Regions from separate parts of the Mesorhizobium sp. 01N446 genome, predicted to be linked through region 2. Evidence: riboswitches for the same ligand, from Rfam matches in the RefSeq annotation. Region 2 holds a riboswitch; each other region holds the start of a gene.

Region 1 (3,633 bases), on a different contig from region 2:
TCGGCATCCTGCACGGCCTTGCGCTTGGCCATCTTGGCGCGATGGCGCTCTTCGTCCTTATTGTCGATGTCGGTCATGTCACTTCACCTTGAGCGGCAGCCCCGCCACCATCAGCAGCACCGTGTTGGCGACCGCCGCGACCTGCTGGTTGAGCCGGCCGGCGTCGTCGCGAAAACGGCGCGCCAGGGCATTGTCGGGCACGATGCCTTGCCCGACTTCGTTGGAGACCACGAACCAGGGTCCGCGCGGCCGCGACAGCACATCCGCCAGCCGCCGGCACTCGGCGCCGATGTCGTGATCGGCGAGCATGTGATTGGTCAGCCACAGCGTCAGGCAGTCGACCAGTACCGGCTGGTTGTCGGGCAAGGCCTCGAGCGCGGCGGCAAGATCGAGCGGTGCGTCGACTGTCGTCCAGCCCTCGCCGCGCCGCGAGCGGTGCAGCGCGATGCGCTCGCGCATCTCGTCATCATAGGCCTGGGCTGTCGCGATATAGGTCCATGGCGCGGGCAAGGCCGTCGCCAGGGTTTCGGCATGCGCGCTCTTGCCGGAGCGCGCACCGCCGATGATGAAGGTCAGTTCGTTGCGATCAGGCAAAGCTGTCGCGCAGGCTGGTCGCGGTGCCGGTGAAGCGTCCGCGCACCACGCCGACGACGGCGCCGAGCACCAGCCAGAACACCAGATTGGTCAGCGTCACCGCCACCACGAACTGGTGATGCAGGCCTTCCGGGATCGGCGTCTCGAAGCTGTCGGGCTGCGGCGCGCCGACAATGTGCGGAGCAACGATCAGCGCCACGGCTAGGATGGCCAGAGGCAGCGACTTGCGGAACGCGATCAGGCCGAGCCCGATAGCGGTTGCAATCACGGTCGCCACCCACCAGATCTGGCGCTGCGTGAGGTCCGCCGCCGGCATGGCCGGCAGTTCCGGCGGCAGGCCGAGACCTGGCGCCAAAGTGAAGATGGCAAAGCCGGCCAGGCCCCAGAACACGCCCTGGCGCCAATTGCCGATGCCGCCGGCGAATTCCGACACCGCGACCAGGATCAGCGCGAAGCCGATGCCGGTGACGACATTGGACATCACGTTGAAGGCGAAGCGCTCGAAGCCGTCGGCCGGCGCCCAGCCCTCGTCTTCGGCCGGAGCGGCGGCTGCGGCCGAAGCCGGGGTGGCGGCGCTCATGGCGTTCGATGCCGCCGGTGCGGCGGAACTCATGGCGTTGCCGCTGGCAGCATTGGCCGGCGCCGCGGGCGCGGCGGCATGGTCATGGCTGTGGCCGCCTTCGGCCTGTTCGTAGACTTCCGCCTTGAGGATCAGCGGCACGGTGGCATAGGCCTGCATGCAGGCGAGGACGACGCCGGCCACAAGCCCTGCGATCGCCGCGATGAACACGACGTTGCGAAACAGATTCATGATGTCAGATCCTCGTCAGTGGCAGGGGAACGCCATCGAATGCCGGTTGTCATGACCGGCATTGTGGACCGCTTCGATATGCGAGAAGCCGACAAAGCCGATGATGAACGTGCCGAGCAGCGCGGCAAGCGCCAGCTGCATGAAGCGCGACTGCGAGGAGACGGAGGCGCCGAGGGAGACGGAAGCGGTATTCATATCTTGTCCTTTCACCCTCCACCCGAGGGCCTGTCAGTTTTGCCGTCGTCGGCAGGTCTCCTGGCTCGCGGATCAGCGCCCTTCCCCACCTTCCCGAAGACGAATCTTCAGTGGCATATGGAGAGGACTACCGCACACAGTTGCGGGGGCAGCCACGGCATTGGGCAAGAACTTCGCCCGCACCGCATTCCCTCTTGGCTCCAAAACGGAACCGACGACTGCATGACTATAGGGAAAATCGCGACACGCGGCAAACCAAATTCCGCCGACAACCAGCGCGATTGCGCCATGCCGTCTCCAGGCACGACAATTGACAATTCTCCTGGCCGGGTGTCGGCTGATCGCTTCACAGGAAGCCAGCCATGCAGCCCACTGCCAGCGAGCGCGCCCCTTACAATGGCCTGACCCGGGTCGAATCGACCCTGCCCTCGTCGGCCTATTGGGATGAAGCGGCTTACCAGCGCGACCTCGACGCCATCTGGTACAAAAACTGGCTGCTCGTCTGCCGCGAGGCCGATTTGGCAGAGCCGCTGGCCTTCCGCCGATTCCGCATCGGCACGCAGGACATCATCGTGCTGCGCGACGACACCGGCGAACTGCGTGCCTTCCACAACACCTGCCGGCATCGCGGCTCGCAGCTTTGCCAGGAGAGCGAAGGCCGGCTGAAGGCGCGGCTGATCACGTGCCCCTACCATGCCTGGTCCTATTCGCTGCGCGGCGACCTCGTACGCGTGCCTTCAAAATCGCTGCCGGACGGCTTCGACAAGGCCGACCATCCGCTCTATCGCGTCGCGCTCTCAGTGTGGCGCGGCTTCGTCTTCGTCAATCTGCAGGAGGATGCGGCGGGCTCCGCGCAGGCCTCCTTCGACCCGGCCTCCGGCGATCTCGGCAACTGGCCGCTGGAAACGCTGCTATCGGGCCATGTGCTGCGCAAGGTGATGCACTGCAACTGGAAGATTTTTTGGGAAAACTTCAACGAGTGCCTGCATTGTCCGGGCGTGCACAAGGACCTGTCGCGGCTGGTGCCGATCTATGGCCGCGGCCTGATGAGCCGGCACGACGATCCCGAATGGACACGCCACGCCGACAATGACGCGCCGGAATTTTCCGGCGGCCTGCGCGCCGGCGCCGAAACATGGTCGAGTGACGGCAAGACGCATGGGCCGGTCTTCTCAGGCCTGACACCAGCCGAACGCGCCGCCGGCCAGACCTACGCCACCAGCCTGCCGTCGATGTTCATCGTCGGTCATGTCGACTATGTCAGGACCGTGCGCCTGGTGCCGCTCGGTCCCGAACAGACGGAGCTTGTCGCGGAATGGCTGTTCGCGCCCGAGGCGCTGGCCGTGACCGACATCGACAACATCGTCGCCTTTGGCTCACATGTGCTGGAAGAGGACGCGGCGATCTGCGAGGTCAACCAGAGAGGCCTGCGCTCGATGCGCCACGCCGCCGGCGTACTGATGCCCGAGGAGTATGAGCTGCACCGCTTCCACAACTGGGTGCGCGAGCGCCACGCTGCACTTTCTGCCTGATCCTCACAGAGACTTCGGCAGATACCGCCAGGTGACAAAACCGCAAACCGCCGCCAGCAGGCCGAGCGTGACGAACACCGAACCCAGTCCGAAGAAGGCCAGCACCACCGAATAGACCAGCGGCGGCGTCAGTTCGGAAAAATCGAGATAGGTGCGGTAGACCGCCGCCATCTGCGCCCGCTCATAGGAGCGCACCGAACGCATGAAGGCGGTCGACCCCAGCGCATCGAGCGCGATGGTGAAGAACGCGCCGCACAGCAGGAAAGCGCCGGTGAGCAGCGGCACGGTTTCGCCGACCGTGCCTGCCGCCAGGAGCATCGCCGACATGGCGAAATAGGCAAATGTCATGGTACGCCGGCCGCCAAAGCGTTTTCCGGCCTTGCCCCAGAAGATCGCCATGAACAAGAGCGCGTTGCCGGCCGAGACCAGCAGGCCGCCGGCGAGCTTGCCCTCGCCGGTGATCACCATGAACAGCGGCCCGTAGACGAAGAACGTCGTCCA
Region 2 (3,633 bases):
GCGGCATCAGGCGAAGCGGATCGCCGCCTTTGCCCGCAATTTGGCCGCCACCTCTTCACGATTGCGCGGATGCTGGTTGGTTTCGAGTGAATCAAGAAGTTCGCGCGCCGATGCCGCGATGGCTTCGACGGCGTGATCGAACGCATGCTGGTTCTGTTTCGACGGCCGTGTCGTTCCGCTCAGCTTGCGGACGAACTGAAGGGCAGCGTCGCGGACTTCGTCATTGGTTGCGGGCGGGTCAAAATTGAACAGGGTCTTGATGTTTCTGCACATCGTTTCCGTATCTCCTCTTGTCCTGGAGCCGTTTCAATCGGGACGAGCTTAATCCTCAGCCATGATCGTGTCCAAAAACCGGTAAGGCAAGACCGCCATTCAATCCGCGTCGAGCGGCTCGGTTCCGACCGGCTTGCCGTCGCGCGACAGCCTGATCTTCTCGACCTTGTCCTCGGCGGCCTTCAGCAGCCGATCGCAATGCGCCTTCAGCGCCTCGCCGCGCTCGTAGATGCGGATCGACTGGTCGAGCGGCACGTCGCCGCGCTCCAGATCATCGACGATCTTCTCCAAAGCGTCGAGCGCCTGTTCGAAGCTCATCGCCTTGACGTCTTCATTGGTTTCACCAGCCATCATTCACCCTTTCATCAGTCGCCCGACATGGGCGGCGACCGAAAATGCCAGTCCCTGCAGATCGTAGCCGCCCTCGAGCAGGCTGACGAGCCGGTTGCCGCTGTGGCGCGCGGCGCGCTGCATCAGCTGGCCGGTCGCCCAGTCGAAATCGTCCTCGGTCAGGTTGATCTCGGCCAGCGGGTCGCGGTGATGCGCGTCGAAACCGGCCGAAATGATGATCAGATCGGGCGCGAAATTGTCGAGCGCCGGCAGCACGCGCGACAGGAAAGCATCGCGAAACACCTCGCCGCCGGTCCGTGGCGCCAAGGGCGCGTTGACGATGTTGCCGACGCCGGTCTCGCTCTTCGCGCCGGTGCCGGGATAGAGCGGCATCTGGTGCGTCGAGCAATAGAGCACCGAGGGATCGTCCCAGAAGATATCCTGGGTGCCATTGCCGTGATGGACGTCCCAGTCGACGACCGCGACGCGCTCGGCGCCATGCTTCTTCTGCGCATAGCGGGCCGCGATCGCCGCCGTGTTGAAGAAGCAGAAACCCATCGCGGTAGTCTTTTCGGCATGGTGACCGGGCGGGCGGGCGGCGACGAAGACATTGTCGGCGCGGCCTGCAAAGACATCGTCGACGGCGGCGTTGGCGGCGCCGATCGCGGTGATCACCGCCTGCCAGCTCTTCGGGCTGGCGGTGGTGTCGGCATCGATACGGGCAAGGCCCTCTTCGGGGATTGCGGCGCGCACGCGGGCGACGAAATCGGCGGGGTGCGCGTAGAGGATGGTGGCCTCGTCGCCTTCCGGCGCCTTGACGCGATCAAGCGCGGCGAAGGCCTCGTCGTCGAGCACGCGCTCGATGGCGCGCAAGCGATCCGGCCGCTCGGGGTGACCGGGCGGCGTGATGTGATCCAGGAAGATCGGATGGGTGTAGAGACGAGTGGCCATGCCCCCTATCTAGTGCCCCGGCGCCGCGATGGCCATGCATTGCGGCTTGATGACTGGGGAAAATCGCGCCTGCGTCCATTGGCGTCGCTACGGGGATTGGCGCCGCCAAGGCTTCGGCGTAAGGTCGCAGCCACTGCCTGGTGCCCGCCGGTCTGTTTGTTTAGTCGCATTCTGCGACGCCAAGTGATTCCACTTGGCTGCAAATGCTCTGGCGGGAGAATCGGGAACACGGTTGAATTCCGTGGCGTGCCCAACGCTGTAAGGGGGACCGCGCCGGTAAATGCCACTGTCGATGACGGGAAGGCACCGGACGTGGGTTGATCCCGAGCCAGAAGGCCGGCCTGGCAGGCATCGTCATCCGCATGGTCAGGCGGCTGGCATTGATTGCAATCGCAAGGGGACAAGCGATGCCGGAAACCATGACCGCTCCTATGGGCGATGGATTTGACCAGATGGCGCGCGATGCCATCTACCGCGCCATGTTCACGCGGCGCGATGTGCGCAGCCATTTCCTGCCCACAGGGCTCGACGACGAGGTGCTGGCACGACTGCTGCTTGCCGCCCATCATGCACCGTCGGTCGGCTTCATGCAGCCGTGGAATTTCATCGTCATCCGCGACGCCGCACGGCGGGCTGATGTGCGCGACCTGTTCCTGGCCGCGCGCGAACAGGAACTGCCTGAAATCGAGGCGGAAAGACAGGGGCTCTACCGCAAGCTCAAGCTCGAGGGCATCTGCGAAAGCGCTCTCAACATCTGCATCACCTGCGATCGGCGGCGCTCGCAGGGTTCGCCGCTGGGGCGCTGGCACAATCCGGAGATGGATCTCTACAGCACGGTCTGCGCGGTGCAGAATTTCTGGCTGGCGGCGCGCGCCGAAGGCGTCGGCGTCGGCTGGGTCAGCATCATCGAGCCGCAGGCGTTGAAGAGCCTGCTGTCCATTCCGGAGCACGTGACGCCGATCGCCTATCTCTGCGTCGGCCGGGTTTCCGAGTTCGCGCCCAAACCCGACCTTGAAACGCATGGCTGGGGCCGGCGGCTGCCGCTGCCCGAACTGATCATGAGCGAGACGTTTTGCGGGCAAGGCGAGGCATCGCTCAAGTCAGCGGTGGCACACCTAAACACCGCCGCCTGGGCGCCCACATGTGCCGCCGATCAGCGCGTTGCGCCGGCCGTGCCCCAGCGCGAGCCGCCGAAGGAGGCCAGCGCCTTGTCCCTCAACTCCCTGAACTTCGACGACGCCTCGGCCAGACGGGCATCCCAGGCCGGATCGGGCATCTGGCCGGCGATGGTCTTGAAATAGACCTGCATCAGGCAGGCGATTGCGAAGGGTTCGATGAAGGCCGCCTTGAAGGCCCAGGCGAAAACGATGGCGAGCACGAAGGCCCAGCCGGCGAGTTGTCCGGGCATCATGAAGAGAATGGCGCCGGCCGGGGCCAGCATCAAAAGGAAGATCACGAAGGACACGCCCCACATGATGACCGCCAGCCAGACAGCGTTCTTCACCATGGTCTTGCCGTTCTGGGCGTAGAGCACGACGCCTTGCCTGGCGGTTTCGAAGGGCGAGGACGAATTGATGCGGATGTTGTAGCCGAGGATGATCTCGTCGACATAGGTCAGCGACAGGCGGATCACCGTGTTGATGAAGGAGACCAGGCCGCTCAAGCCAGGTATGGGCAGGAAGGCGGCGATGCCGCCGAGCAGGCCGGTGATGGCGCGGATGGCGCCCTTGACCAGCTGGTCGACGACGAAAAGGATGTTGGCCTCGGCGAAACGTTCGGTCACGACCTGCCTGGCATAGGCGATCTGGTTCTGGCCGTCGGGGACATCCCGGCCGTCGATCAGATGGACCATGACGGCGATATGGCCGGCCTTGACGACGTAGAGGATGTATTCGCGGATCCAGTAGACGGCGATCGAAACCACGCCGAAGCCGACCACGCCGCCCCACAGGGCAAAGGACATCGGCCCGTCGGGATCCGTGGAGATATGGCCGACGCCATAGCCGACCGACGCGCCGGTGCCGGTCGCCACGATGTAGGCCAGCGTGATGCCGAAATAGACGATCATGCGAAAGACAA
Region 3 (3,633 bases), on a different contig from region 2:
CGCGCTTCGGAGAGGACCCCACCCCCGGCCTGCGGCCGGACCCTCCCCTCGAGGGGGAGGGGGACGACGCCGCGGTTCGGCTCGTAGTAGCCCGCTTTCGGCACGCTGACCGGCTCAGTCACATAAGCATCCTGTCCAGCCAACCCCGCCAGCCGCTGCACCAGTGCGCCCATATTGGCCGGGCCGCCCTCGCGGAAATAGCCGAGCAGCGCGTCCAATTCCTGGCGCGGCAGCGTCGAGGCTTCGATCAGCCTGAGATCCTCGTCGTGGCTTTCGCCGGGAAGCAGCGCCAGTTTTATGCCGCGCTCGCGTGCGGTCGAGGCCAACTGGTCACAGCCATAGCGCCACCAGTCGTAGCCGCCGAGGATGCGCACCAGTATGATCTTGGCGTGGCGCGCGACACTGTCGATCCAGAGATCGACGGACATCGGATGGCGAAGGTCGCGCAGTGCCGCCAGCCGCATCGAGGGTAGGCGGCCGACATCCGCCTTCCAGGCGGCCGCCAGCCCGGCGAGATCGCTGTCGGTGAAGGACAGGGCCACGATATCCGCTGGCGTCTGCCGCAGATCGACCGGCTCGGCGAGATCGTCGAGCGAGGCGGAGGTCGTGGTGAGGATATGCATCGCGGCCCGTGTCTGAAAATCAGCCGGCGAGTATACGCTCGATTGCCGGGCGGTTCAGCCCCTTGAGGCCGATGACGACGAGGCGCGAGCGGCGGTCGTCCTCGGCCGTCCAGGCGCGGTCATAGTAATGATTGACGCGCGGGCCGACGGCCTGCAGCAGGAGCCGCATCGGCTTGCCGCCGACTTCGACGAAGCCTTTCACGCGCAGCACGTTTTCCTGTTCGGCGGCAGTGGCGACACGCTTGGCCAGTTCGTCCGGATTGGCGATCGACGGGATGTCGACGATGAAGGTGTCGAAGTCGTCATGCTCGTGGTCGAAGGCGCCGTCATGGTGGGATTTGCGGTTCTCGATGTCATCCTCGACGGCGAGCCCGAGCCCGAGCAGCACGGACGGATCGACCTTGCCGTGCGAGGTTGGCACGATCTTCACGGCGCGGGCGGAGTGTTCGCCAATGATGGCGTTGGCGCGGGCCGAACCGGCGGCGTCCATCAGGTCGCTCTTCGACAGGATGATCAGGTCGGCGCAGGCGATCTGGTCCTCGAACAATTCCTCGACCGGGTCGTCATGGTCGAGGGAGTCGTCAGCAGTCCTCTGTGCCTGTAGGGCGTCCATGTCGTTGGCGACGCGGCCTTCGGCAAGTGCGGGACCGTCGACCACGGCGATGACGCCGTCGACGGTGACGCGGCTCTTCACCGTCGGCCACTGGAAGGCCTGGACCAGCGGCTTGGGCAGAGCGAGGCCGGAGGTTTCGATCAGGATGTGGTCGACCTTGGGGTTGAGCGACAGGATCTGGTCGAGTGCCGGCACGAAATCGTCGGCCACGGTGCAGCAGATGCAGCCATTGGCCAGTTCGACGATGTTTTCCTCCGGACAGGTGTCGATGCCGCACCCCTTCAAAATCTCGCCGTCGATGCCGATGTCGCCGAACTCGTTGACGATGATGGCAATGCGCTTGCCGCCGGCGTTTTCCAGGAGATGGCGGACCAGCGTCGTCTTGCCGGCGCCGAGGAAGCCGGTGACGACGGTGCAGGGGACGCGAGATACGGAAGTGCTCATGATCAATCCTTCAACAGGCCGAGGGGAGGAATACGGGCAACGAGGCCGCGCTTGAGGGAATCGGGCCGGCCACGCCAGGGGATGAGGCCGTCCGTCGAGGTGGCGAAGAGCTTCGCGCCGGTGACGAGGTCGGCGCCGCTGGCCACGGTCAGGTCGCCGAAGACATAGCTCCAGCAGCCGTCGCGCAGGATGGCGGCGCTCAGCCGGCGCTTGCAATTGCCGAGGCATTCGACCGTGCGGATGCGGATATTTGCATCAGATGCGGCACGGCGCGTGTCCTGCGCCAACAGTTCGCCCGCGCGGGGATGCCCGTCCGAGCCGGTCTCGTCGCGACAGGAGGCGCAGACGATGACCGTGACGCCGGCCAAGGCTTCGCTGTCGGCGGACGCATTGTCCGTTGTGCCAGCCGAAAAACTGCTGTTCTGGTCCAAAAACCGGGCTCCTTGCCCGGAAACCCGCCGGGCGATCGGATTCTTTTGTCGCAGACGGCAGGTCTCCTGGCTCGCGGGTCATCGCCTTGGGTGCCGCCTTCCCGGGAAACTCCCAGTGGCTTTCGGCCTTGGCTCTTCGCTTACAGTTGCGGGGACAGCCGCGGATTTGAGATTTTTCACCCCGCACCGCATTCCCTCTTAGCCCCTGCCGTTGCGGGCAGGGGACCGTCTGGACCGGATTTAGGCTTTTGCGGGTAGCGGTGTCAACGCGGGCTTACGACACCGTCATGTCGGCCAGCGCCGGACCCAGATCGCCGGCGGACGTCACGTCCATGCGTTCAAGGCCGAGCCAGCCCTGCATCTGTTTCAATTCCTCGAACAGTTGCGCAGCGGTTTCGGGCGGCGCGCCGGGCTCGGCGTAGGCGGCGTGGACGCGCAGCACGCTGGCCGGCCGGTCCGCCTTGAGGTCGACGCGGGCGACGATCCGGTCGCCGAGCAGGAAGGGGAGGACGTAGTAGCCGTATTGGCGCTTTTCGGCCGGCGTATAGATCTCGATGCGGTAGTGGAAATCGAACAGCCGCTCCGAGCGCGAGCGCTCGAAGACGACCGGGTCGAACGGTGCGAGCAAGGCGCGCGCCTCGATTTTCCGGGGCAGGCGGGCATCCTTGTGAAGGTAAGCCGGCTTGTCCCAACCCTCGACTCGCACCTGCAGCAGTTCTCCGGTCTCGACCAGTTCCTCCAGCCGGCCCTTCATGTTGGCCGGCGACAGCCGAAAGTAGTCGCGCAAATCGCCTGATGTCGCGATGCCATGGGCGCGAGCGGAAATGCGCAGCAATTCGCGGTGCGCGTCCTCCGGGGCGGGCACCGGCAGGTCGAGGATCGCCTGCGGCAGCACGCGCTCGGGCAGGTCGTAGAAGCGCTCGAAGCCGCGGCGGTGCGCCGTCGTGATGCGCCCGGCCCAGAACAGCCACTCGAAGGCATGCTTGGCATGGCTCCAGCCCCACCAGCCGCCGGAGCCTTTCTGGCCTTCCAGTGCCGAAGCGGCGATCGGACCGCGTGCGACGACCTCGCGGTAGATCTCTTCTATATAGGCGGCGTGCTCGCGGCCCCATTTGGCCAGGCCCAGATACATCTCGTCGCCCCGTTCGGCGCGCTGCATGCGCCAGCGCATCAGCGGATAGGTCTCGACCGGCAGGAAGGATGCTTCGTGCGCCCAGTATTCGAAGACCGTGCGCTTGCGCGTCACGGCGGCATTGTCGAGCAGAGCGAGCGGGTAGGGGCCAAGCCGCGAATAGAGCGGCATGTAATGCGCGCGCACCACCGCGCTGACGGAATCGATCTGCAGCAGGCCGGTGCGCGAGAGCACGCGGGCGAAGTGGCGGCGGCCGGGCGTGCCGGCGGGACGGGGATCGAGAAACCCCTGCGCGGCGAGCGCGATGCGCCGGGCGGTGGCAAGCGAGATCTTTTCCTTCATGCAGGCATCACTCTGGGGTGCTTCGGCTGTTGGTCTGACGGGTGATTC
Region 4 (3,633 bases), on a different contig from region 2:
CCAGCGCAGCATCGACATCATCGGCGTCACGCCGGAACCGGCCGAGATGAACAGATATTTGGCCGCCGGGTGGCTGTGCAGCGAAAAGTCGCCGTTCGGCCCATAGGCCTTGACGTGCGAACCGGGCACCAGATGATCGAACATCCAGCGTGTGCCGATGCTGCCGGCCTGCGCCTTCACCGTCACCGCGATCGAGAACGGCCGCGACGGCGAGGACGACAGCGTATAGGTGCGCATCAGCGGCCCGTCCGGCGTCGGCAGTTCCAGCGTCACGAACTGGCCCGGCTTGTAGCGGAACCAGGTCTGGTTGTCGGAGCGGAAGGTGAAGGTCTTGACGTCAGGCGCCTCGTCGCTGACGCCGATCACTTCCAGCACCTGCAGCCTGTCGTTCCAGGGCGCCATCTGGTCGAGGTGGCGATAGAGACCGAGATCCGTCATCGCGTTCATTCCTCAACCTCTCAAGCGACACTGCGCAGCGCTGGCCGGCCGTCATCGGCAAGGCGCGGACCGATGAAGCGGGCGTACCAGTCGACGAACTGGATCACGCCGCCCTCGTGCAGCTCCGAATAGGGGCCGGGCTCGTAGGCCGGCGACAGGATGCCGAAAGCGTTTTCCTCGACGATGCGGCGGTCCTGGTCGTTGGTCTCGGTCCAGACATGGGTGAGTTCGGCAAGATCGTAGTCGACACCCTCGACCGCATCCTTGTGAACCAGCCACTTGGTCGTCACCGCCGTTTCCGTCGCGCTGATCGGCAGCACGCGGAAGGTGACGGCATGGTCGATGAGGATATGGTTCCRGGTCGTCGGGTAGTGATAGTGCATCAACGTGCCGATGCGATCGGCCGAGACCGTGTCGGACAGGTTCTTCTTCACCGCGCGCTTGCCGTTCATCGTGTAGCTGACCGCGTCGCGCAGCAGCGGCGCGCGGGTGGCGCGGTATTGCCCGGCCGGGTCGATGCGGAACTTGCTCGGCAGGCCGGCGGCCTCGCATTTGGCCCAGTGCGCCAGCATCTCCGGATCGCTGTCGGCGCCTTGCACCCCGGTCACCGTGGGGGCTTCCGGGAAGGTCTTGCACAGCTCCGGATGGTTGCCGGCGCAATGGTAGCACTCGCGGTTGTTTTCCCAGACGAGCTTCCAGTTGCCCTTCTCGACGATCGTGCTCTCGAAGGCGATCTTTGCTTCGCCGAGCCGGTGCGGCTTGAGATAGGGTTCGATCATCGCCCGCATCGGCGCGAAGTCGGCCGGCTCCTTGGCCAGGCAGATGAAGACATAGCCGGCCACGCTTTCGCAGGCGATCGGCTTGAGGCCGAACTGGCTTTTGTCGAAACCGCCGGCCATCTGGCGGGCAAACAGCAGCCTTCCGTCCAGCTCATAGGTCCACTGGTGATAGGGGCAGACCAGCTTGGCGGCCATGCCCTTGTCGGTGTTGCAGACACGGCTGCCACGATGGCGGCAGGAATTGTGGAAGGCATTGATCTTGCCCTGCTGATCGCGCACCAGCACGACCGGATAGTCGCCGATCTGCACGGTGATGAAGCTGCCGGGCTTGGGAAGTTCGCAATCATGGCCGATGAACAGCCAGTCGCAATACCAGATCAGCTCCATGTCGAGCTTGAAGAAATCGGGATCGGTGTAGAAGGGCTGCTCGAGCGAGAAGCCCTCTCTGCGGCCGTTCAAGAGCCTCAGCATATCGTTGCGCGCATCCATGTCCTGTCCTCATGCTTCAAGGACTGAACTGGTGGTGATTGAGGAAGGATTAGACGCAGAACGGCAAAAGCCGGGCATGCGCCGTCCGCCTCTTGACCGCCCACCGCGATCAGTCGAGTTCAAAAATCTCGGGCTGGTTTCCGGGCTCTGGAGTGTCCTTGCGGACGGTCGCGACACCTTCCCAGGCTTTCGCCCAGTGGTCTCCCGTTGCGACTTGAACTCCACCACCGTTGCGGGGGCAGCGCCGGACTTTGACCGGCTTCCCAATTCTCCGCCCCGTCGTCACGAAGCGGCACCTGAGATGACATGATCTAATCACGACAGCGTTTGCGACATCGGCATGAAAGCGACATCGCATCCATGTGGCGCGACACGCATGCGCAACGATAGGGCCGCGCATAGCAGCCACGAAATCGTCGAGGTGACGGCTGTACAGGCCATCAAAATCGACCCGGAACGGGAAGCAAAAAGGCTAACGGTTTCGAAAAGTGACTATTAGCAGAGTCTAAAATCGAACCGAACGGTTCGTTTCTGTTGACGGTGCGTGCAGGACGGTGTGAACACTGAGCCTCCGATACAGTTGGTGATCAAGGCGTTGGATTTGCTTAAAATATTGATATCAATAAGAAAAATGTTTTAAGTGGAACACTCTGGCACAATTTCAAGTGGTGGATTCTTGGTCCACACGGAACAACTTCGTGATTGGAAACGGCGAGAGGGCTTTCCCACATCGGGGCTGTCCGAACGACGCGATTTCAATCCCAAGACACGCCGCTAGACGGACGGAAAAAATACTGGAGTACTAAAAATGAAAAAGATTGTTCTCACTGCCGCCGCCCTTCTGGCAATTTCCGGCAGCGCCTTCGCTGGTAGCGACCACTATGGTTCGAATGCCGCCGCAGCCACGGCTGTCGACAGCTCGTACACCGCTTCGACCAAGAAGTCGGAACCGGCTGCTCAGACGCCTGCCCAGGGCGCCGATCACAACCTGTTCGGCAACAACTAACAACCGATGGCGGCTGGTGGCGGGCTTTTCGCCCGCTGCCACGGCTGACCTCAAGAAATTCAGGAGACTATCATGAACAAGATCATCCTTGCTGCCGCCGCCGTCCTGGCCATTTCCGGCAGCGCCTTCGCCGGCAGCGACAACTACGGTTCCAACGGTGCCAACCAGCCGGCCGCTGCGGTCGACAATTCCTACACGGCTTCGGTCGGCAAGTCGGCTCCGGCCACCCAGGCTCCTGCTCAGCAGGGCTCCGACCGCAACCTTTTCGGCAACAACTAACAACCGATCGCGGCTAGCGGCGGGCTTTCCGCTCGCTGCTCCGGCCGATCTTAAGAAATTCAGGAGACTAAAATGAACAAGATCATCCTTGCTGCCGCCGCCGTTCTGGCTATCTCCGGCAGTGCTTTCGCGGGCAGTGACAATTATGGCTCCGATGGCGCCAACCAGCCCGCCGTAACTTCGATCGACAACTCGCGTACGGCTTCGATCCGCGAGAACGGCTCGCCTGTCTACAAGCTGCTCAATTCGTCGGGCGACGTGCAGAAGTCCGCTCCTCAGGGCAGCGACCGGAACCTCTTCGGCCGTTAACAGCCGAAGCTGATTTCCAAGAAAGAGCGGCGAGCCTAGCCCGCCGCTCTTTTTTGTGTCGCTTTGACCCGGCAGTGCGTGCGGCCTCAGGCCGCTTTTGCTTCCGGCTTTTGCAGCGCGAAGGAATGTCCGTCCGCGTCGAAGATATGCAGGTCCTCGGCGTTGGCGCTCAGCCGCAATGTCGAACCGCGCTTGACCTCGACATTGCCCGGCAGTTTGGTCACCAGCGGCAGGTCGGCGCGGCCGATATCGACATAGACCAGCTGGACCTCGCCAAGCTGCTCGACATAGTCGACCGTTCCCTCGAACAGATACTCCGCACCGCTGGCGATG

The links. A riboswitch is a leader RNA that binds a small molecule or an ion and turns the genes downstream of it on or off. The one in region 2 is predicted to bind cobalamin.
Region 1: it holds a riboswitch for cobalamin, as region 2 does, so the genes downstream of both, AC1DPX_RS09860 (CbtB domain-containing protein) here and bluB (5,6-dimethylbenzimidazole synthase) in region 2, are expected to answer to the same signal.
Region 3: it holds a riboswitch for cobalamin, as region 2 does, so the genes downstream of both, AC1DPX_RS10275 (DUF1636 family protein) here and bluB (5,6-dimethylbenzimidazole synthase) in region 2, are expected to answer to the same signal.
Region 4: it holds a riboswitch for cobalamin, as region 2 does, so the genes downstream of both, AC1DPX_RS02385 (aromatic ring-hydroxylating oxygenase subunit alpha) here and bluB (5,6-dimethylbenzimidazole synthase) in region 2, are expected to answer to the same signal.

What each region holds. Positions count from the first base shown of each region.
Region 1 is NZ_JBFTRA010000002.1:320,525-324,157, forward strand. It holds gene cobO (cob(I)yrinic acid a,c-diamide adenosyltransferase) at 1-77, opposite strand, end outside; gene cobU (bifunctional adenosylcobinamide kinase/adenosylcobinamide-phosphate guanylyltransferase) at 79-594, opposite strand; gene AC1DPX_RS09855 (CbtA family protein) at 587-1,405, opposite strand; gene AC1DPX_RS09860 (CbtB domain-containing protein) at 1,421-1,600, opposite strand; cobalamin riboswitch at 1,634-1,831, opposite strand; gene AC1DPX_RS09865 (aromatic ring-hydroxylating oxygenase subunit alpha) at 1,963-3,132, shown strand; gene AC1DPX_RS09870 (MFS transporter) at 3,136-3,633, opposite strand, start outside.
Region 2 is NZ_JBFTRA010000003.1:111,621-115,253, forward strand. It holds gene AC1DPX_RS14795 (DUF2277 domain-containing protein) at 7-273, opposite strand; gene AC1DPX_RS14800 (exodeoxyribonuclease VII small subunit) at 373-624, opposite strand; gene AC1DPX_RS14805 (histone deacetylase family protein) at 628-1,554, opposite strand; cobalamin riboswitch at 1,733-1,913, shown strand; partial or broken gene bluB (5,6-dimethylbenzimidazole synthase) at 2,007-2,591, shown strand; gene AC1DPX_RS14815 (hypothetical protein) at 2,708-3,633, opposite strand, start outside.
Region 3 is NZ_JBFTRA010000002.1:397,140-400,772, reverse strand. It holds gene AC1DPX_RS10285 (cobaltochelatase subunit CobN) at 1-623, opposite strand, end outside; gene cobW (cobalamin biosynthesis protein CobW) at 643-1,680, opposite strand; gene AC1DPX_RS10275 (DUF1636 family protein) at 1,683-2,111, opposite strand; cobalamin riboswitch at 2,151-2,356, opposite strand; gene AC1DPX_RS10270 (winged helix-turn-helix domain-containing protein) at 2,386-3,585, opposite strand.
Region 4 is NZ_JBFTRA010000001.1:528,881-532,513, reverse strand. It holds gene AC1DPX_RS02390 (FAD-binding oxidoreductase) at 1-438, opposite strand, end outside; gene AC1DPX_RS02385 (aromatic ring-hydroxylating oxygenase subunit alpha) at 459-1,706, opposite strand; cobalamin riboswitch at 1,821-2,021, opposite strand; gene AC1DPX_RS02380 (DUF680 domain-containing protein) at 2,515-2,712, shown strand; gene AC1DPX_RS02375 (DUF680 domain-containing protein) at 2,785-2,991, shown strand; gene AC1DPX_RS02370 (DUF680 domain-containing protein) at 3,064-3,300, shown strand; gene AC1DPX_RS02365 (ABC transporter ATP-binding protein) at 3,387-3,633, opposite strand, start outside.